3 regions of the Streptomyces sp. NPDC046805 genome follow, and region 3 is predicted to be linked to each of the others. Evidence: riboswitches for the same ligand, from Rfam matches in the RefSeq annotation. Region 3 holds a riboswitch; each other region holds the start of a gene.
What was found. A riboswitch is a leader RNA that binds a small molecule or an ion and turns the genes downstream of it on or off. The one in region 3 is predicted to bind thiamine pyrophosphate.

Region 1: linked by a shared signal. The riboswitch ahead of thiC (phosphomethylpyrimidine synthase ThiC) and the one ahead of ABZ910_RS07915 (thiamine ABC transporter substrate-binding protein) in region 3 are both predicted to bind thiamine pyrophosphate.
Region 2: linked by a shared signal. The riboswitch ahead of thiO (glycine oxidase ThiO) and the one ahead of ABZ910_RS07915 (thiamine ABC transporter substrate-binding protein) in region 3 are both predicted to bind thiamine pyrophosphate.

What each region holds. Positions count from the first base shown of each region.
Region 1 is NZ_JBEYYC010000003.1:33,377-40,019, forward strand. Features, by position in the region: gene ABZ910_RS04645 (hypothetical protein) at 1-655, shown strand, start outside; gene ABZ910_RS04650 (hypothetical protein) at 696-1,013, opposite strand; gene thiC (phosphomethylpyrimidine synthase ThiC) at 1,117-2,919, opposite strand; TPP riboswitch at 2,912-3,090, opposite strand; gene ABZ910_RS04660 (YibE/F family protein) at 3,162-4,652, shown strand; gene ABZ910_RS04665 (SsgA family sporulation/cell division regulator) at 4,752-5,189, opposite strand; gene ABZ910_RS04670 (IclR family transcriptional regulator C-terminal domain-containing protein) at 5,289-6,146, opposite strand; gene ABZ910_RS04675 (DUF5326 family protein) at 6,343-6,555, opposite strand.
Region 2 is NZ_JBEYYC010000002.1:300,187-306,829, forward strand. Features, by position in the region: gene metF (methylenetetrahydrofolate reductase [NAD(P)H]) at 29-952, opposite strand; gene thiE (thiamine phosphate synthase) at 1,109-1,765, opposite strand; gene ABZ910_RS04135 (Rv2175c family DNA-binding protein) at 1,948-2,313, opposite strand; gene ABZ910_RS04140 (FAD-dependent oxidoreductase) at 2,380-3,609, opposite strand; TPP riboswitch at 3,737-3,848, shown strand; gene thiO (glycine oxidase ThiO) at 3,846-5,042, shown strand; gene thiS (sulfur carrier protein ThiS) at 5,039-5,239, shown strand; gene ABZ910_RS04155 (thiazole synthase) at 5,243-6,037, shown strand; gene pknB (Stk1 family PASTA domain-containing Ser/Thr kinase) at 6,239-6,643, shown strand, end outside.
Region 3 is NZ_JBEYYC010000005.1:46,306-52,948, forward strand. Features, by position in the region: gene ABZ910_RS07905 (ABC transporter ATP-binding protein) at 1-440, opposite strand, end outside; gene ABZ910_RS07910 (iron ABC transporter permease) at 440-2,041, opposite strand; gene ABZ910_RS07915 (thiamine ABC transporter substrate-binding protein) at 2,080-3,168, opposite strand; TPP riboswitch at 3,247-3,354, opposite strand; gene rlmN (23S rRNA (adenine(2503)-C(2))-methyltransferase RlmN) at 3,417-4,523, opposite strand; gene ABZ910_RS07925 (metallophosphoesterase) at 4,857-5,735, shown strand; gene ABZ910_RS07930 (hypothetical protein) at 5,853-6,065, opposite strand; gene ABZ910_RS07935 (phosphatidate cytidylyltransferase) at 6,340-6,643, opposite strand, start outside.

The DNA.
Region 1 (6,643 bases), on a different contig from region 3:
GGTCCGCGAGCAACTGCGCCATCCGGCGTCGTCCACCCCGTCGTCCGCGCGCGAACCGGGCTCCGAGGAGTCGGCACCTGGCGCGGTGGCGATCGCCACCGCCCTCGGCGAGGCCGCCGAGACCAACGGCGCGGGCGCCATAGCCGTCGTCGCGGTGCTCGCTCCCTTCCTGGCCGGAACGGCCGCGGCGATCTTCCTGCTCGTCGGCTACATCCTGAAGATGCTCGACCCCCAGCCGGCGTTCGCCCAAACCATGCTCACCGCGGGCTGGGCTTTCGGGGCCATCACCGTCGTCGGAATCCTCGTCGCCGCCGTCGGGCTGCTGCTCACCGCTCTGCGCAACAGCCCCTCGCTCGAACCCGGCCCGCACGACGAGGCGAACGCGGAAGTGAGCCGCGCCAGGGAGGCCTGGCGGGAGGCCCTGCTGGAGCACGGCATCGTGCCCTTCCTGCAGGCCGCCCTCACCGAACCCGGCACCGCCGCACTGCCCAGCACGGCCCCTTCAGCACCGGCCGGCCGCATGCCGCGCCTCGGCTACGACCGTCCGGGCTTCAGCAGCCCCGACGACGGAACCGCAGCGGGCCAGCGCCCGAGCTTCAGCAGCCCGGACTACTCGAGCCCGGACTTCGGAGGCCCTGAACACCAGCCGGATTAGCCCGCATCAGCGCCCTCGCGGTTGCACCGTTCCGGACAGCTCATGGCTCGTACAACGGCACGAAGTGGATGACCGCTTCCTCGTAGGGATGAACCTTGAGGACTGCCTCCTGGACCGCACGAGCCTGTTCCTCGTGACAGACCGATTCGATCCTGCACTCCTTGCCGTGCTGTACCGCGCCGACTTCGCCGTCATAGGGATGGGAGCCGGGCAGCGACAGCCAGGTGCCGGTGACGCGCCAGACACTGGCACACCGGGCGTACTCACCCACCCGGCCTGCGCCGGCCGCGTGGAGAGCGTCGATCACTCTCTCCGCATGACTCTCCGGGACGGACACCTCGATCTTCAGACGCGCCATGCCCGGACACTAACAACCGGCACGGGTCCACAGGTGCGGTGCGGTCCGCGCCCCGGTCGTGGCGTGGGGCCAGTGGGGAGCGTGGACCGCCCGTGGAGGTGCCTCAGTCAGCGATCGGGAGATACACCCGGTTCCCGCCGGCCGCGAACTCCTTCGACTTCCGCAGCATCCCCTCGGCGACCTCCTCGGAAGACGCCGCGTCAGCCGCCGCACCGCCGAACCGCTCCGTGATGCTGTGGCTGATCTTCATGCTGCAGAACTTCGGTCCGCACATGGAGCAGAAGTGAGCCGTCTTGGCGGGCTCGGCCGGCAGGGTCTCGTCGTGGAACTCCCGTGCCGTGTCCGGGTCCAGGGCGAGGTTGAACTGGTCCTCCCACCGGAACTCGAACCGCGCGTCGGACAGCGCGTCGTCCCACTCCTGCGCACCTGGGTGCCCCTTCGCGAGGTCGGCTGCGTGGGCGGCGATCTTGTAGGTGATGACGCCGGTCTTGACGTCGTCACGGTTGGGCAGGCCCAAGTGCTCCTTGGGCGTGACGTAGCAGAGCATGGCCGTGCCCCACCAGGCGATCATCGCGGCACCGATGCCGGAGGTGATGTGGTCGTACGCCGGCGCGACGTCCGTCGTCAGCGGGCCGAGGGTATAGAACGGAGCCTCATCGCAGATCTCCTGTTGCAGGTCGATGTTCTCCTTGATCTTGTGCATCGGGACGTGTCCCGGGCCCTCGATCATGGTCTGTACGTGAAAACGCTTGGCGATCGCGTTGAGTTCCCCGAGTGTGCGCAACTCCGCGAACTGCGCCTCGTCGTTGGCGTCCGCGATCGACCCCGGCCGCAGACCGTCGCCCAGCGAGTAGGTGACGTCGTAGGCGGCGAGGATCTCGCAGAGCTCCTCGAAGTTCTCGTACAGGAACGACTCCTTGTGGTGGGCGAGGCACCACGCCGCCATGATCGAGCCGCCGCGCGAGACGATGCCGGTCTTGCGGTTCGCGGTGAGCGGCACGTACGGCAGGCGTACGCCCGCGTGGACCGTCATGTAGTCCACGCCCTGCTCGGCCTGCTCGACGACCGTGTCCTTGTAGATCTCCCAGGTCAGTTCCTCGGCCCTGCCGTCGACCTTCTCCAGGGCCTGATAGAGCGGCACCGTGCCGATGGGGACGGGGGAGTTGCGCAGCACCCACTCGCGGGTGGTGTGGATGTTGCGGCCGGTGGACAGGTCCATGACCGTGTCGGCGCCCCAGCGGGTCGCCCAGGTCATCTTCTCGACCTCCTCCTCGATGGAGGACGTCACCGCCGAGTTGCCGATGTTGGCGTTGACCTTCACCAGGAATCGCTTACCGATGATCATCGGCTCGATCTCGGGGTGATTGACGTTGGCGGGCAGCACGGCCCGTCCCGCCGCGATCTCCTCGCGAACGACCTCCGGGGAGACGTTCTCCCGGACGGCCACGTACTCCATCTCGGGCGTGATCTCGCCCCGGCGGGCGTACGCGAGCTGCGTGACCGCGCTGCCGTCGCGGCTGCGGCGCGGCTGGCGCGGCCCCCCGGGGAAGACCGCGTCGAGGTTGCGCAGTCCGCCACGCGGCGAGGTGTGCTTGATGCCGTCGTCCTCGGGCCGGACGGGGCGGCCCGCGTACTCCTCGGTGTCGCCGCGGGCAACGATCCAGTTCTCCCGCAGCGGCGACAGGCCCCTGCGGACATCGGTGTCGACGAGTGGATCGGTGTACGGGCCGGAGGTGTCGTACAGCGTGACCGACTGCCCGTTGGTGAGGTGCACCTGACGGACCGGCACGCGCACGTCGGGCCGTGAGCCCTCGACGTACCCCTTGTGCCAGCCGATGGACTTCCCGGCCTCCTGTGGCTGTTCACCCTGAGCGGAGGCAGGCGTGCGTGCGTCCTTGTTGGTCATGAGACCTACTCCCTACGCCGGCATTACCCGGTAACAGGTTCAGCGGTCGACGCAGCGGTTTCCGTTCGTCGCTGGTTCCGTGTGGAACGCCGTTCGTTCCACGTGAAACATCGCGAATACGGAGGTCAGCGCCCTCTCAGCCCGGTGCTCCGAGCTCCCGCGTGTGCAAAGGTGACTCCACGCTAGCGTCAATTCGGGCGCGGTGACCAGTGGGCCCCTGTCGTTCTTGCGATGATCGGTCGGTGACCACGACGCAGCAGCCTCCGTACCCGCCGCCCGAGCCGCCGCGCGGACACGACGCCCGCCGCGGCGGCGCACATGGTGGTGGACAGGTCCGCCGGCACGGTGGTGAACACGGCCATCAGGGACCGGATTTCAGCGGCGGACACGGCCAGGAGCACGGCCATGGCGTCGATGGCGGCCACGGGCACGGCCACTCGCACAGTCACAGCCATGGCCCCGCCGCGCCCGTCTCCAAGCATCTGCGCAAGGTGATCGCGGCCGTCCTGATCCCGTTCACGGCGGCGGTCGTGGTGGGTCTCGTGGTGCTCTGGCCCGGTGGAGCACCCCCGCACAAGCGCACCGGCGTCGGCTTCGACCGGCAGACGCAGCAGGCGACGGTCACCAAGGTCGTGGAGGTGAGTTGCGGATCGGTGAACGCCTCGGGAGGCGCCCCGGCCGGCGACCCCTCTACCGCCGAGGGCACCTCCGCACCGCAGCAGGCGAAGGGCAGCTGCAAGAAGGCCACGGTCCGCGTCGACACCGGCAACGACAAGGGCCGTACGTTCACGGAGCTCGTGCAGCCTGATCAGACACGGCAGTTGCACCAGGACGAGAAGGTCGTGGTCGCGTACGAGCCTTCGGCGCCGAAGGACCTGCAGTACTCGGTCACCGATGTGAACCGGCAGTTCCCGATGGCGCTGCTCGCCGGGATCTTCGCGCTCGCCGTCGTGGTGGTGGGCCGGATGCGCGGTGTCATGGCGCTGGTCGCGCTGGCCGTCAGCTTCCTGGTGCTGACCCTGTTCATCCTCCCCGCGATCCTCCAGGGCTCGAACCCGTTGGTCGTGGCGGTCGTCGGGTCGAGCGCCATCATGCTGATCGCCCTCTACATGTGCCACGGCCTGTCGGCACGTACGTCGGTGGCAGTGCTGGGCACGCTCGTCTCCCTGTCGCTGATCGGCGCCCTCGGCTCGGAGTTCATCGGCTGGGCCGCGCTCACCGGCAACACGGACGACAGCACCGGCCTGATCCACGGCCTGTACCCGTCGATAGACATGAGCGGCCTGCTGCTGGCCGGCGTCATCATCGGTTCGCTGGGTGTCCTGGACGACGTGACGGTGACGCAGACGTCCGCCGTCTGGGAGCTGCACGAGGCCAACCCGACGATGGGCTGGCGCGGGCTGTACCGGGCCGGCATCCGCATCGGCCGCGACCACATCGCCTCGGTCGTCAACACGCTCGTCCTCGCCTACGCCGGTGCCGCACTGCCGCTGCTGCTGCTCTTCTCCATCGCGCAGAGCAGCGTGGGGACGGTCGCCAACAGCGAGTTGGTGGCCGAGGAGATCGTGCGCACGCTGGTCGGCTCGATCGGCCTGGTCGCCTCGGTACCGGTCACCACCGCCCTCGCGGCCCTGGTGGTGTCGGCCGACCGGCCGGGGCAGCAGACGGCGGCGCCTCCGGCAGCCCCGCTGGCGGCGGCACACGGCGGGCGGGGCCGGCGCCGCAAGCGCTGACGCTCCAGCCGGGGCGGGGCCGCCGAACCGGGCGAGCAGAAGCGTTTCTGCAAAGATGGTCAACGCAGCCGAGCGCCACGCCTCGGGTGCCGTAACGCTTCAGCCCGCGCTCTGTTCCTCGGCCAGGATGCGGTCCAGGGCTTCCTCGAGGTGAGCGTCGAAGTCCGCCAGCGTTCCCTCCTGCCCCAGCGGCACCAGCTTGTCCGTACGGTCGAGGAAGGCCACCAGCGGTGGCGCGGAAGACCGGAACACCGCCTGATCACCGCCCACTTGAAGCCGGATCAGCACCTCGCCCAGCACCTCGGGATTCGTGGGCGCGATGTGCACATCGCCGTCCCCGCACGGCCGGCCCACCCCGTCGATCAGCAGCTCGCGCCCGAAAGCCCAGGTCACGGGCGCGTCCCCGGGTAGATGGAAGGTCAGTCGTACGGCATAGGGATCACAGGTCTGGTACCGCAGCTCCACCGGGATGCGGAAGGAGAGCTCCTCTGACACGAGAAAGCTCATCATGACCTCTGCCTGTACGGACTCGCGCATCGCCTACCCCGTCATATGACACCGACTGGCCGGGAATGACCCCTCTGACACTGGTGGCATCTTGCTGAACGTGCACACCAGATCACAAGGAGTGAGTTTTCAGATACTGATAGAGAGCGCGAGTGACCCGATCAGTCGCCCGATCTCGCTCTGCAGCTGCTGAGCCGCGGGCATCAGCCGGTCGGCCTGGTGGGTGGGCAGCGAAATGGCCATCGTGGCCGCCGTGGTGCCGACCGTGATCGGGATCGCCGCGCAGACCGTCCCCAGCGCGTACTCCTGGCGCTCCGTCACCGGTTCCATCCGCCGCATCCGCTCCAGCCGCCGCAGCAGACTGTGGCTGTCGCGCACGGTGTACGGGGTGATGGACTGCACGGGGTAGCGGTCGAGGTGGTCCCGGCGGGTCTGCTCGTCCAGCTGGGACAGCAGACACTGGCCGATCGCGTGCGCGTGCCCGGTCTCACGGAAGTCGGCCCACTCCTCGACCGCCGGATTGCCCGGGGTGTCGGACACGCACATGACCTCGATCTCGCCGTCGCGGTACACCGCGTAGTACACCGGCACGCCGATGGAATCGCGCCAGTGCGCGAGCGTTTCCACCACCGTGCTGCGACGTTTCTGCTGGGCTCCGCTGCTCCCCAGCCGCTCAGCCGCCTCACCGAGGAAGAACAGCCCCTTGTCCCGTCGTAGATAGCCCTCGTGCGCCAGGGTGCGCAGGAGGTGGTACGCCGTGGGGAGCGCGAGGCGTGTCTCGCGGGCCAGTTGTTTGGCCGGGGCTCCGTGCGGGTGCCCGGCGACCGATTCCAGCAGGCGCATCGCACGCTGCACGGATCCGATGAGGGTGGCCGACGGCTGCTGCGGTACCACCGTGGAGCGCGGCCGCTGGACGGGTGGGGTGGCGGACCGCTGCTGGACGAGGGGTGCGTGCGATTCAACGGGGCCGGAGTCAACCGTGGCCAAGGGGTACTCCCGAAGCACGAGGGGGCGGCCCGTGCGAGGAACACGGGTGGGGGGTACGCCGCCCGCGGGGCTGGTCCCCGCGTCGAACTCCGGACTCTAACCGCCGCCCCCGCTCGCGGACGCCCTGCTCGGAAAACTTCCCCCGACCGAGGGAACCGGTGATTCCTGTTATCCCGTCACCGGTGTCCCACGGTCCTCACCAGTCGCCGCGCGACGAAGAACTCGACGTGAACTTCCGCACCACGTAGATCAGTCCGCCGACCAGCGCCACGAAGATCAGTGCCTTGAAGAGCAGGGCGATCACAAACCCGACCACCGTAGCTATCAGGCCGCCGAACACGACCAGGGCGATGACCGGCACCGCGATCCACTTCACCCACCACGGCAGTCCAGCGAAGATCTCTCGCATTGCCCTCGTCCTTTGCGGTCTCGTGCGGTCTCGATCGCGTTCTGTCGCGCTGTCGAGGTCCGGCACTCGCGGTCTCGATGTCTCACTG
Region 2 (6,643 bases), on a different contig from region 3:
CAGTGTGTCGTATCCGGGTATGGCCGGTCTAGGCCTGCGGGGGGTGGTGCAGGCCCAGGTTCTCGTAGATTTCCAGTGGTGCCGTGGAGTTGTTGAGCGTGATGAAGTGCAGTCCGGGCACTCCCTCGGCCAGCAGCCGCGCACAGAACTCCGTGGCGAACTCGATCCCGATCGAGCGTACCGAAGCCGGATCGTCCTTCGCCGCGAGGATCCGGTCCTTCAACTCCGCCGGGAACACCGCGTTGCTGAGCTGAGGCAGCCGCTCCAGCATCTTCACGCTCGTCACCGGCAGGATCTCGGGGATCACGGGCGTCTCGCAGCCCGCGGCCGCGACCCGGTCGCGCAGCCGAAGATACGACTCCGGCTGGAAGAACATCTGCGTGATGGCGTAGTCGGCCCCCGCACGGCACTTGTCGACGAAGTGCGCGACATCTGTCTCCCAGTCGGTGGAGCGCGGGTGCATCTCCGGGAAGGCGGCGACGCCCACGCAGAAGTCGCCCGACTCCTTGATGAGTTGGACGAGTTCGCCGGCATAGGTCAGGCCCTGGGGGTGCGGCACCCACTCGCCCATCGGGTCGCCGGGCGGATCGCCGCGCACGGCGAGCATGTTGCGGATCCCGGCGTCGGCGTACTGGCCGATGATGTTGCGCAGTTCGGCCACGGAGTGGTTGACCGCGGTGAGGTGGGCGACCGGCGTCAGCGTCGTGTCGACGACGATCTGCTGGGTCTCCTTGACCGTGGTCGCGCGCGTGGAACCGCCGGCGCCGTACGTCACCGAGACGAAGTCGGGAGCCACCGCCTCGACCCTGCGCAGGGCGGCCCACAGGTTCTTCTCGCCCTTGGGGGTCTTCGGTGCGTAGAACTCGAACGAATACGTCGTCTTGCCGGAGCCGAGGATGTCGCGCACGGTGCGTGCGCGGTCGGTCCTGGTGGATGCGGTTCCGAGGGCCATACCCGCAGGTTAGTCAGGGGGCGGCGGTCCCCCAACCGGACGCGGCAAAATTGCATGATTTGTCCGCCTGCTGTCCACCTTTTGGACAACGGGGCGCCACACCTCGGGAAAGCGCGTCCTTTCGTGGCCGTATGGGCCCCGTGGGCCTACATGGCCCTACGCCTGACGCAGTCGCTTCGCCAACCGGGCCGCGGCGGCTCCCGGATCGTCCGCCTCGGTGAGCGCGCGGACGACGACCACCCGGCGGGCGCCCGCGTCGAGCACCTGGTCGAGGGTGCCGAGGTCGATGCCGCCGATCGCGAACCAGGGGCGGTCGGTCCCCAGGGAGGCCGTGTGGCGGACCAGATCGAGGCCGGGGGCGTGGCGGCCGGGCTTGGTGGGGGTGGGCCAGCAGGGACCGGTGCAGAAGTAGTCCACGCCGTCCTGGACGGCGGCCGCGGTGGCCTCGGACTCGGCGTGCGTGGAGCGGCCTATGAGGACGTCGGGGCCGAGGATGGCGCGGGCCGCGGGGACCGGCAGGTCGCCCTGCCCGAGATGCAGTACGTCGGCGGAGGCCGCGTGGGCGACGTCCGCGCGGTCGTTGACCGCGAGCAGCTTGCCGTGGCGGGCGCAGGCGTCGGCGAAGACCTCCAGGTGCTCCAGCTCCTCGCCCGCCTCCATGCCCTTGTCGCGCAGCTGCACGATGTCGACACCGCCGGCCAGCACCGCGTCCAGGAACTCGGCCAGGTCGCCCTGGCGCCTCCGGGCGTCCGTGCAGAGGTAGAGACGGGCGTCGGCGAGCCGGGCACGGGCGGTGGCGGCGGTGTCGGACATGGCGGTGCATCCCCCGGGGTGTCAGTGATCGGTGGCCTGCGGGCCACGGTGTGCGTGGTCGGCGGTTGCCGGGGACGCCACGGTGAGCGTGGCGGCCCGGCACCGCAGACGTACGGGCCGCGGCCGCGCCGCCCCGCGAGGGACACGCGAGGCCACGGCCCGTACGCCGGATGGTGTTCGGGTCAGACGGCGAGCGCCTGGGCGCGGCGCTTCACCTCGGTGCCGCGGTTCTCACTCAGCGCCTGGGCGGGCGTCCCGGGCAGGGACGGGTCGGGGGTGAAGAGCCACTCCAGCATCTCTTCGTCGCTGAAGCCGTCGTCCCGCAGCAGCGTCAGGGTCCCGGAGAGGCCCTTGACCACCTTGTCCCCGTCGATGAAGGCGGCGGGGACGTGCAGCGCGCGGTTCTCGCCACGGCGTACGGCGATGAGCTGGCCCTCCTTGACCAGCTGCCGCACCCGTGTCACCTCGACACCGAGCATCTCGGCGATCTCGGGGAGGTTGAGCCAGGCGGGGACGAGAGCATCGGTCTTTGCGTCAATCTCGGTCACGGAAACAGCGTGCCATCCCGGACTGACAGTCGGAAGTCGGGCCGGTCCAACCTGGGACTTTTCGGCTCAAACAACTGCTTCCTTCAGCGGGCGCGCGGGGTCGGCCAGCACCCCCGGGTCCACCCGTGCGCCGCTCTCGATCAGCCGTCGCCCCTGGGCCAGGTCCCGCGGCCTGCCCACCGCCAGCAGCGCGACCAGCCGGTCCTCGCGCAGCCAGCAGACGGTCCAGGCCGCGGCGGCGGGCTCGCCGCGCCACAGCAGCGTGTCGGCCGACGCGTGGTGTCCCGCGTACTGGACGAAGCGTCCGAACTGCTCGGACCAGAAGTACGGCACCGGGTCGTAGACCACGTCCGCCTCGCCGAGGATGGTCGCCGCGACCGCGCGCGGGCCCTGGAGGGCGTTGTCCCAGTGGTGCACGAGCAGCCGCTCGCCGTAGCGCCCCGAGGGGAACGAGGCGCAGTCGCCGACCGCGTACACGTCCGGGGCGGAGGTGCGCAGGTGCGCGTCGGCCACGATCTCGCCGTGCGCGCCGAGCTCGATGCCGCAGCCGGCGAGCCAGCCCGTGGCGGGGCGCGCGCCGACACCGACCACGACGGCGTCCGCGGGCAGCCGCGCACCGTCGTCGAGGACGACCGCGCCCGGCTCGACGCGCTCCACGCGCGCGTGGGTGCGCAGGGCGGCGCCACTGTCGGCGTACCAGGCGGTCATCGGCGCGGTCACCTCGGCGGGAAGCGCCTCCGCGAGCGGGCGGTCGGCGGCCTCGACGACCGTCACCGAGCAGCCCGCCTCGCGCGCGGCCGTCGCGAACTCGGCGCCGATCCAGCCCGCGCCGACGACCACGATGGCGTGCTGCCGGGCGAGCACGGGCCGCAGCCGTTCGGCGTCGTCGAGGGTGCGCAGCAGATGCACACCGGGGACGCCCTCCGCACCGGGAAGGCGGACGGGCTCGGCGCCGGTCGCGAGGACGAGGACGTCGTACGGGACCGGGCCCGCCTCGGTGTCCAGTTCGTGGTCGTCGGGGCGCACGCCCAACGCCTCGCGTCCCAGCAGGAGTTCGATGCCGAGCGTCTCGAAGTCGATGTCGAGGGCCGAGCCCTCGGCCTTGCCGAGCAGGATCGCCTTGGACAGCGGCGGCCGGTCGTACGGCTGGTGCGGCTCCGCGCCGATCAGTGTCAAGGGGCCGCTGAAGCCCTGTTCCCGCAGGGCGACCGCGGTCTGCACCCCGGCCATCCCGGCGCCGACGACGACCACGCGCCGCCCCGGTGACATGCCCTGTCGCTCCGTCTGCTCGCTCACCCGATCACCATAGACAATCGCAATACCGTCGGTCAGGGGGTGTGCTGGGCGGGCGGGGTCCCGGCGGGCCGAGGCTCTCTCGCGGGCTTACGGGCGCGGCACGCCGCGGGCTAGGGTGACCACCAGTACAAGCACTCGCGGGAGCCCGGACGCACCGGGCTGAGAGGGAGGCTGGCGGCCTCCGACCGTACGAACCTGATCCGGGTCATGCCGGCGAAGGGAGGGGCTGGACGCCCATGCCGTCTCGTACCTCGGACGTCCTCGTCGTCGGGGGCGGAATCATCGGCCTGGTCACGGCCTGGCGGGCCGCGCAGCGCGGGTTCGCCACGGCCGTGGTGGACCCCGAGCCCGGTGGCGGGGCCGCGCAGGTCGCGGCCGGGATGCTGGCCGCGGTCACGGAACTCCACCACGGCGAGCAGACCTTGCTCGGCCTGAACCTGGAGTCGGCCCGCCGCTACCCGGACTTCGCGGCCGAGCTGACCGAGCTGACCGGCCACGACCTCGGCTACCGCCGCTGCGGCACGCTCGCGGTCGCGCTGGACGCCGACGACCGCGCCCACCTGCGCGAACTGCACGCGCTGCAGCAGCGGTCGGGGCTGGACTCCACGTGGCTGTCCGGCCGGGACTGCCGGCGCCTGGAGCCGATGCTCGCGCCGGGCGTGCGCGGCGGGCTGCGGGTCGACGGCGACCACCAGATCGACCCGCGGCGGCTGGCGGCCGCGCTGGTGGCCGCGTGCGAGCGGGCCGGGGTGGTGTTCCACCGCGCGTGGGCCGAGCGTCTCGACGTCGTGGGAGGCCGGGCGGCCGGCGTCACCACGGCGGACGGCACCGGGCTGGGCGCGGGCCGGGTGGTGCTGGCGGCCGGGAGCCTGAGCGGTCGGCTCACGGGCGTGCCGGAGGACGTACGACCGCCCGTGCGGCCGGTGAAGGGGCAGGTGCTGCGGCTGTCCGTGCCGCGGCGGTACGCGCCGTTCCTGAGCCGCACCGTGCGGGCCGTGGTGCGCGGCAGCCAGGTCTACCTGGTGCCGCGGGAGAACGGCGAGCTCGTCGTCGGCGCGACGAGCGAGGAGCTCGGCTGGGACACGACGGTGACCGCGGGGGGCGTGTACGAGCTGCTGCGGGACGCCCATGAGCTGGTGCCGGGGATCACCGAGCTGCCCCTGGCCGAGACCCGCGCGGGCCTGCGCCCCGGCTCCCCCGACAACGCGCCGCTGCTCGGCCCGACCGCCCTCGACGGGCTGCTGCTGGCCACCGGGCACTTCCGCAACGGCGTGCTGCTCACGCCGGTCACCGGGGACGTCATGGCGCACGCCCTGGCCACGGGCGACCTCCCGGAGGAGGCGCGCCCGTTCACGCCGCTGCGCTTCGGCGCCGTACCGACCGCACCCACCGCACTCACCGCACCCACCGCACTCTCGGAGCAGCCCGCATGAACATCTCCGTCAACGGCCGGCGCCGGGAGGTCGAGTCCGGCACGGCGCTCGACGCCCTGGTGCAGACCCTCACCACGGCCCCCTCGGGAGTGGCCGCCGCACTCAACGAAACCGTGGTCCCGCGCGCGCAGTGGCCGTCCACTCCCCTCGCCGAGGGAGACCGCGTCGAAGTCCTCACCGCCGTCCAAGGAGGCTGACCCATGGCCGACGACCCCTTCGTCCTCGGCGGTACGTCCTTCACGTCCCGCCTGATCATGGGGACCGGAGGTGCGCCCAGCCTCGATGTGCTGGAGCGGGCGCTGGTCGCCTCCGGCACCGAGCTGACGACCGTGGCGATGCGCCGGGTCGATCCCGGGGTGCACGGGTCCGTGCTGTCGGTGCTCCAGCGGCTCGGCATCCGCGTGCTGCCGAACACGGCGGGGTGCTTCACGGCGGGCGAGGCCGTGCTGACGGCCCGGCTGGCCCGGGAGGCGCTGGGGACCGACCTGGTCAAACTGGAGGTCATCGCCGACGAGCGGACCCTGCTGCCCGACCCGATCGAGCTGCTGGACGCGGCGGAGACGCTGGTCGACGACGGGTTCACGGTCCTGCCGTACACGAACGACGACCCCGTGCTGGCGCGGAAACTTCAGGACGTGGGCTGCGCGGCCGTCATGCCGCTCGGGTCACCGATCGGCTCCGGGCTCGGCATCCGCAACCCGCACAACTTCCAGCTGATCGTCGAGCACGCGCGCGTGCCCGTGATCCTGGACGCCGGAGCGGGCACGGCGTCGGACGTGGCGCTGGCGATGGAGCTCGGGTGTGCCGGTGTGATGCTCGCCTCGGCCGTGACGCGGGCGCAGGAGCCCGAGCTGATGGCCGGGGCGATGAGGCACGCGGTGGAGGCGGGACGGCTGGCCCGGCGTGCGGGGCGCATCCCCCGCAGGCACTTCGCCGAGGCGTCTTCTCCTGCGGAGGGCCTGGCGGTGCTCGATCCCGAGCGGCCTGCGTTCTGAGCGGGGTTGCAAAGCCGCCCCGGCCTCCCACCTGCGCACCACCCGTTCACCGCCGATCGGGACGGGGACCTTTCCCGTGGGGATTCATCGCCGTCGGCGGCTGCGGGCCTGTGCGAGTGACGCGTCACAAGTGCGCTGCAGGAACACCCTGATCCCGGTCTGGCCGGGCGTCGTGTCAGTCGCCCCTCGTAGACTCGCTGCGTGGATACGACCCTTCAGGACCCCCTCGTCGGCCAGATGCTCGACGGCCGCTATCGCGTCGACGCGCGGATCGCCGTCGGCGGGATGGCCACGGTCTATCGGGCCCTGGACACCCGTCTGGACCGCATACTCGCGCTCAAGGTGATGCATCCGGCGCTGGCCGCCGACGGCTCCTTCGTCGAGCGGTTCATCCGCGAGGCGAAGTCGGTGGCCCGGCTCGCGCACCCCAACGTCGTGCAGGTCTTCGACCAGGGCACCGACGGGTCGTACGTCTATCTCGCCATGGAGTACGTCGCCGGGTGCACCCTGCGTGACGTGCTGCGCGAGCGGGGAGCGCTGCGGCCCCGCGCCGCCCTGGACATCCTGGAGCCGGTGCTGGCCGCGCTCGGCGCCGCGCACCGGGCC
Region 3 (6,643 bases):
GCCAGCGCCACACGCTGCTGCTCGCCACCGGAGAGCCCGGCCACGGCCCGGCGGGCGGCCCCCGGAAGCCCGACGAGATCCAGCAACTCCCCTATTTCCGTGACCTGTTGCTTCTTGGAAGCGCCCTGCATCCGCAGCCCGAACGCCACGTTGCCGCCCACGTCCCGCTGCGGGAACAGCTGATGGTCCTGGAACATCAGCCCGACCCCCCGCCTGTGCGCGGACACCGCCGCCTGGTCTCTCCCGTCGAGCGACACGCGCCCGGAGTCCAGGGGCTGCAGTCCGGCCACGGCCCGCAGGAGCGTCGACTTGCCGCTGCCGCTGGGCCCGAGCACGCAGACGATCTCGTGCTCGGCGACGTCGAGGTCGACGGCGTCGAGCACGGCCCGTCCGCCGAAGCGCACGGTCGCGGCCTGAAGGCTCAGCAGACCCGGCTGCATCAGAACTCCCCTGTCCGATCGGTCCGCAGCCGCTCCAGCACCAGCAGCGCCACCGCGCACACCACCATCAGAATCGTCGAAAGGGCCATCGCCTGGCCGTAGTTGAGGTCACCGGGCCGCCCCAGCAGCCGCGCCACGGCGACCGGCAGCGTGGGCTGATCGGGCCGCGCGATGAACACGGTCGCCCCGAACTCCCCCAGCGACACGGCGAAGGCGAACCCGGCGGCGATCAGCAGCGCCCGCCGCACCATCGGCAGGTCGACCTCCCGCCACACCCGCCACGGCGACGCCCCGAGCACGGCCGCCGCCTCCCGCAGCCGCCCGTCGACCGCCCGCAGCACGGGCAGCATGGTCCGTACGACGAAGGGCACGCCGACCAGCGCCTGCGCGAGCGGGACCAGGATCCAGGACTGGCGCAGGTCCAGCGGCGGCTTGTCCAGCGCGACGAGGAAGCCGAAGCCGACGGTCACGGCGGAGACGCCGAGGGGCAGCATCAGCAGCGCGTCGAAGCCCCGCACGATCCGGCCGGCGTCGCCACGGGCCAGCGCTGCGGCGGCGAGAGCGCCGATGACCACGGCGACGGCGGTGGCGGCGACGGCGTACTCGAGCGAGTTCCCGATCGCCCAGATCGGCGCCACCAGGAACGTACCGCCGTCCGTGCGGGTCAGGGCGCGGTAGTACCCGAAGTCCGGTGCCTCCAGGGATCGCCCGACCAGCACGGCGAGCGGCAGCAGCAGGAGTACGGCGACGGTGGCGAGCACGCCCGCCAGCACCGCCCGCTGCCCGGCCCCGCGCGGCCGGCGCGCCGTCACCGAGGCGTCCACCAGCCGCAGCGTGCTCTCCCGCCGCCGTACCGTCCAGGCGTGCACGGCGAGGACGGCGCCCACCGCGACGAACTGGACGAGCGTGAGGACCGCGGCCGTGGAGAGGTCGAAGAGCTCGGACGTCTGCCGGTAGATCTCCACTTCGAGGGTCGAGAAGGCGGGGCCGCCGAGGATCTGCACCACGCCGAAGGAGGTGAAGGTGAACAGGAACACCATCAGTGCGGCGGCGGCCACGGCCGGAGCCAGCGCCGGCAACGTGACCGTGCGCCAGGCCCGCAGCGGCGAGGCGCCCAGCATCCGCGCGGCCTCCTCCTGGCGCGGGTCGAGCTGGGCCCACAGCCCGCCCACCGTCCGTACGACGACCGCGTAGTTGAAGAAGACGTGCGCCAGGAGGATCGCCCACACAGTGGTGTCCAGCCGTACGCCCCACAGGTCGTCGAGGAGCCCGCCACGTCCGACGAGCGCCAGGAACGCCGTACCGACGACGACCGTGGGCAGCACGAACGGAACGGTGACGACAGCCCGCAGGACCTGCTTGCCCGGGAAGTCGAGCCGGGCGAAGACATAGGCGCCGGGCAGCGCGACCAGGAGAGTCAGCGCGGTGGAGACAAGCGCCTGCCAGGTGGTGAACCACAGGACGTGCCGGATGCCGGACTGCGAGATGACATCGACGACACGGCCCAACCGCCAGACACCGTCGGCCTTCAGGCCCCGGGCGACGATCGCGACGACGGGCCAGGCGAAGAAGACGGCGAAGAACGCGACGGGCCCGGCCATCAGCCCGAGCCGCGCCGCGCCCCCGCGCTTGGTCGCCGCTACTTCAGTACGAGCGACGTCCACGACTTGACCCACTGGTCGCGGTTGGCGGCGATGTGGCCGGGGGCCATGGTCTCGGGGTCCTTGGCCTGGGGGCCGTACTTGACGAACTCGGCCGGCGCCTGGGCGCCCTTGACCACGGGGTAGACGAACATGTTGAGCGGCATGTCGTTCTGGAACTCGCGACTCAGCAGGAAGTCGATGAGCGCCTTGCCGCCCTTGGTGTTGCGGGCGTTGCTCAGCAGTCCGGCGTACTCGGTCTGCCGGAAGCAGGTGCCGGTCGCCACGCCGGTCGGGGCGGTGGTGGGCTTCGGGTCGCCGTAGATGACCTCGGCGGGCGGCGAGGAGGCGTACGAGACGACGAGCGGCCGGTCGCCGTGCGCCTTCATGCCGCCGGCGGAGCCGGAGAACTCCTGGTCGTACGCCTGCTCCCAGCCGTCGACGACCTTGACGCCGTTGGCCTCGAGCTTCTTCCAGTACCCCTCCCAGCCCTTGTCGCCGTAACGCGCGGCGCTGCCGAGCAGGAAGCCGAGGCCCGGCGAGGAGGTGGCGGCGTTCTCGGTGACGAGGAGGTTCTTGTACGCGGGCTTGGCCAGGTCGGCGAAGGTCTTCGGCGGGGTCAGCCTGTGCTTGCTGAAGTACGCCTTGTCGTAGTTGACACAGATGTCGCCGGTGTCGATGGGCGTGACCCGGTGCTTGCCCTGGTCGACCCGGTACTGCGGCTGGATCAGCTCAGCACCCTTGGCCTGGTACGGCTGGAACAGCCCGTTGTCGAGAGCGCGGGACAGCAGGGTGTTGTCGACGCCGAAGAAGACGTCGCCCTGCGGGTTGTCCTTGGTGAGGATCGCCTTGTTGACGGCCTGCCCGGCGTCGCCGTCCTTGAGGACCCTGACCTGGTAGCCGGACTGCTTCTCGAAGTCCTTGAGGACGCTCTTCGAGACGGCCCACGAGTCGTGGCTGACGAGGGTGACGGTCTTGGAGTCCGCGCCCCCCTTGCTGTCGTTGCCCGTGGGTCCGCACGCGGACAGCGTGACGAGGCCGAGGCCGACCGCGGCGGCCACTGCGGTCCTGGTGTGCTTGATCTGCACTGGATTCCTCCTGGGGTGACCAGGAAGAGACGCGGCCCTGTCCGGGCCCCGCGAGGAGGCCCGGACAGGGCGCAACAGCTTGAGTGATGTCCGAACTCCCTACCCAGAATGACCTGGGCGAGGTTCAGAGGGTCTGCGGCCCGGTTGCCGCACTCTCAGCGCTGTGGCGCTCCCCTGTCGGAATATGACGATGTATGAAGTTGTACGGCGTAGTGCAGGCCCCAGAATACCGCCAGGCCCCCGCCGGTCTACCGTTCGGTCGCCGCCAGCTGACCGCAGGCCCCGTCGATCTCCTGACCGCGGGTGTCCCGGATGGTGACGGGCACCCCGTGGGCCGCGATGGCCTCGACGAAGGCCTTCTCGTCCTCGGGCCGGGACGCGGTCCACTTGGAGCCGGGGGTCGGGTTGAGCGGGATGAGGTTGACGTGCACGGGCTTGCCCTTGAGCAGCCGGCCGAGCCGGTCGCCGCGCCACGCCTGGTCGTTGATGTCCCGGATGAGCGCGTACTCGATGGACAGCCGGCGCCCGGACTTGGCCGCGTACTCGAGCCCGGCGTCCAGCACCTCGCGCACCTTCCACCGCGTGTTCACGGGGACGAGGGTGTCGCGCAGCTCGTCGTCGGGCGCGTGCAGCGAGACGGCGAGGCGGCACTTGAAGCCCTCGTCGGCGAAACGGTGGATCGCCGGGACGAGCCCGACGGTCGACACGGTGATCCCGCGCTGCGAGAGGCCGAGCCCGTCGGGCTCGGGGTCGGTGAGGGCGCGGATGGCACCCACGACGCGCTTGTAGTTGGCGAGCGGCTCGCCCATGCCCATGAAGACGATGTTGGACAGCCGGGCGGGACCACCGGGAACCTCACCGTCCCGCAGCGCCCGCATCCCGTCCACGATCTGGTGCACGATCTCGGCCGTGGACAGATTCCGGTCGAGCCCCGCCTGCCCGGTCGCGCAGAACGGGCAGTTCATGCCGCAGCCCGCCTGCGAGCTGATGCACATGGTCACCCGGTCCGGGTAGCGCATCAGCACCGACTCGACGAGCGTCCCGTCGAACAGCCGCCACAGCGTCTTGCGCGTGCTGCCCTGGTCGGTCGCCAGGTGCCGTACGACCGTCATCAGCTCAGGCAGCAGTGCCTCCTGCAGCTTGCCGCGCGACCCGGCTGGGATGTCGGTCCACTCCGCCGGGTCGTGCGCGTACCGCGCGAAGTAGTGCTGCGAAAGCTGCTTCGCACGAAACGGCTTCTCGCCGATCGCGGCAACGGCTTCCTTGCGCTCGGCGGGCGAGAGATCGGCGAGATGCCGCGGCGGCAGCTTGGCTCCGCGCGGGGCGACGAAAGTGAGTTCTCCGGGCTTAGGCATGGCCTCACCAGTGTCGCAGATCCAATTGGGTGACCTGCGGCTGTCAGTCTCCACGACTGTCATCAGTAGTCGTCGCCGGCCCAGGGACGGCCCGAGAGCGCGCGCTCGAGTGGGTGGGATGATCTCCCCGAAGGGGTGGGCATGGACATGTTTGAGCTGATGGAGTGGCTGGCCGAGCGCGAAGTCACGCGGCTGTCGTTCAGCATATTGGGCAGCGCTCATCCCTGAGCCCGTTCGATTTCACGGGGGTCGGGGCAGCCAGGATCCCACGGAGGGGACCGCATGGCGAGAAAGCCATGGCTCGTCGCCGGTGCCGGAGGCTAACTTCGGACGATGCGGATCTTGCATCTCTCGGACACCCATCTGGACCGGTCCGGCGGCCCCGACGAGGACGGCGGCGATGGCACTGCGGCCCTCCGTCGCTTGCTGGGCGAACTAGGTCATCTGGACGACCTCGACGCGGTGGTGGTCACCGGCGACGTCGCGGACGACGGCTCTCACGAGGCGTACACGCGGGCACGTGAACTCCTGTCCGGCTACGCCGACCGACGAGGGGCGCACGTCTTCTACACCACCGGTAACCACGACGACCGCACCGCCTTCGCCGACGTGCTCGGCAGCGGCCATGTTCAGCCCGAGGCGGTGTACGAGGGAGCCACGGGTGAGCGGGCAGGGGCGACCACCCTCGGCGGATGGCGGATGATCACGCTGGACACGCTCGTTCCGGGCAAGGGCTACGGTCGACTCGACGGCGGCCAACTCGACTGGCTCCGCCAACTACTTGTCACCCCGGCACCAGTGGGCACCGTCCTGGCCTTCCACCACCCGCCCGTTGCCCTGGACGACGACGTTCAGCAAGCGCTCGGCCTGCAGAACAGCGCAGAGCTAGGCGAAACGATCCGCGGGACTGACGTCCAGCTCATCCTGTGCGGGCACTATCACCTGCAGATACTGGCACGCCTGGAACAAGCGACAGTCTGGGTCACCCCCGGCGTCGTCAGCCGTATCGACCTCACCGCTCGCCCCGGCACCGTGCGGGCGGTCCACGGCCCATCGGCCTCCCTCATCCACCTGGGAGCGCCCCACGGGCCACTCATCCATACGCTCCACGCACGAGACCCTCGCATGGGCGAGACGGTCTACGAGGCCGACGAGGAAAGGGTGCGCGAAGCCATCGAAAGGCTCGGCCCCTCTCCTACGGTCCTGAACTGAGCCTGTTCCTCCACCGGACGGGACTCGCCGACGGGTCGGCACAGTCCCCCCGACTCTCCCGGCTACGCTCGCGCGGGAGCGCCCCGCGGCGCGTGGCTGCGGGGCGCCTTGTGGGGTTCAGTCGACCGTCTCCCCGTCGTGCGTACCGCCCTTGCAGGGGTTGCCCGGCTCATTGATCGCGGGCATTCCGCCGCCCTGCCTGCACTCGGAAGGGGTGACGGAGGATGGGGCACCCTGTGCGGCGGCGGTGGCGGTGGCGGCGCCTGTGAGGCCGAGTCCGGCGAGGGCTGCCGTGGCGATGCCGGCGGCGAGGAGTCGTCGAATGCGCATGTGGTTCCCCTTTCACGGAGTGCCTCGGTTGGGGCACTAGCCAGCTTGATCTTCACCCATGTGGGTGGCACGTCATATTGCGCCATTCGGGTGACATTGCTGTCGGGGTGCGAGGTCGGTGACGCGACCCGTCGGACAGGCCCCAGCTGTATTGATCACGAGCGCTGTCGACAGTCGTGGGGCTTGATCATGGTGCGCGGCCTGCTCGCCCGTGTACGACAGCGAGCCCTCGCCCGGAAAAGGCGAGGGCCCGACAAGTGCTCCGAAGTCGCGACTACGCGGAGCCTACGAAGATCACCAACAGCAGCCACACCACAGGAGCCGTCGGCAGCAGGGAGTCCAGGCGGTCCATGATGCCGCCGTGGCCGGGCAGCAGGCTGCCCATGTCCTTGATGCCGAGGTCCCGCTTGATCATGGACTCGCCGAGGTCGCCGAGCGTTGCGCTGGCCGCCACCGCGAGCCCCAGCAGCAGGCCCTGCCACCAGGTGCCGTCGTCGATCAGGAACTGCATGCACAGCGCGCCCGCGACCATGGCGAAGGAGATCGCGCCGAGCAGGCCCTCGCGGGTCTTGCCGGGG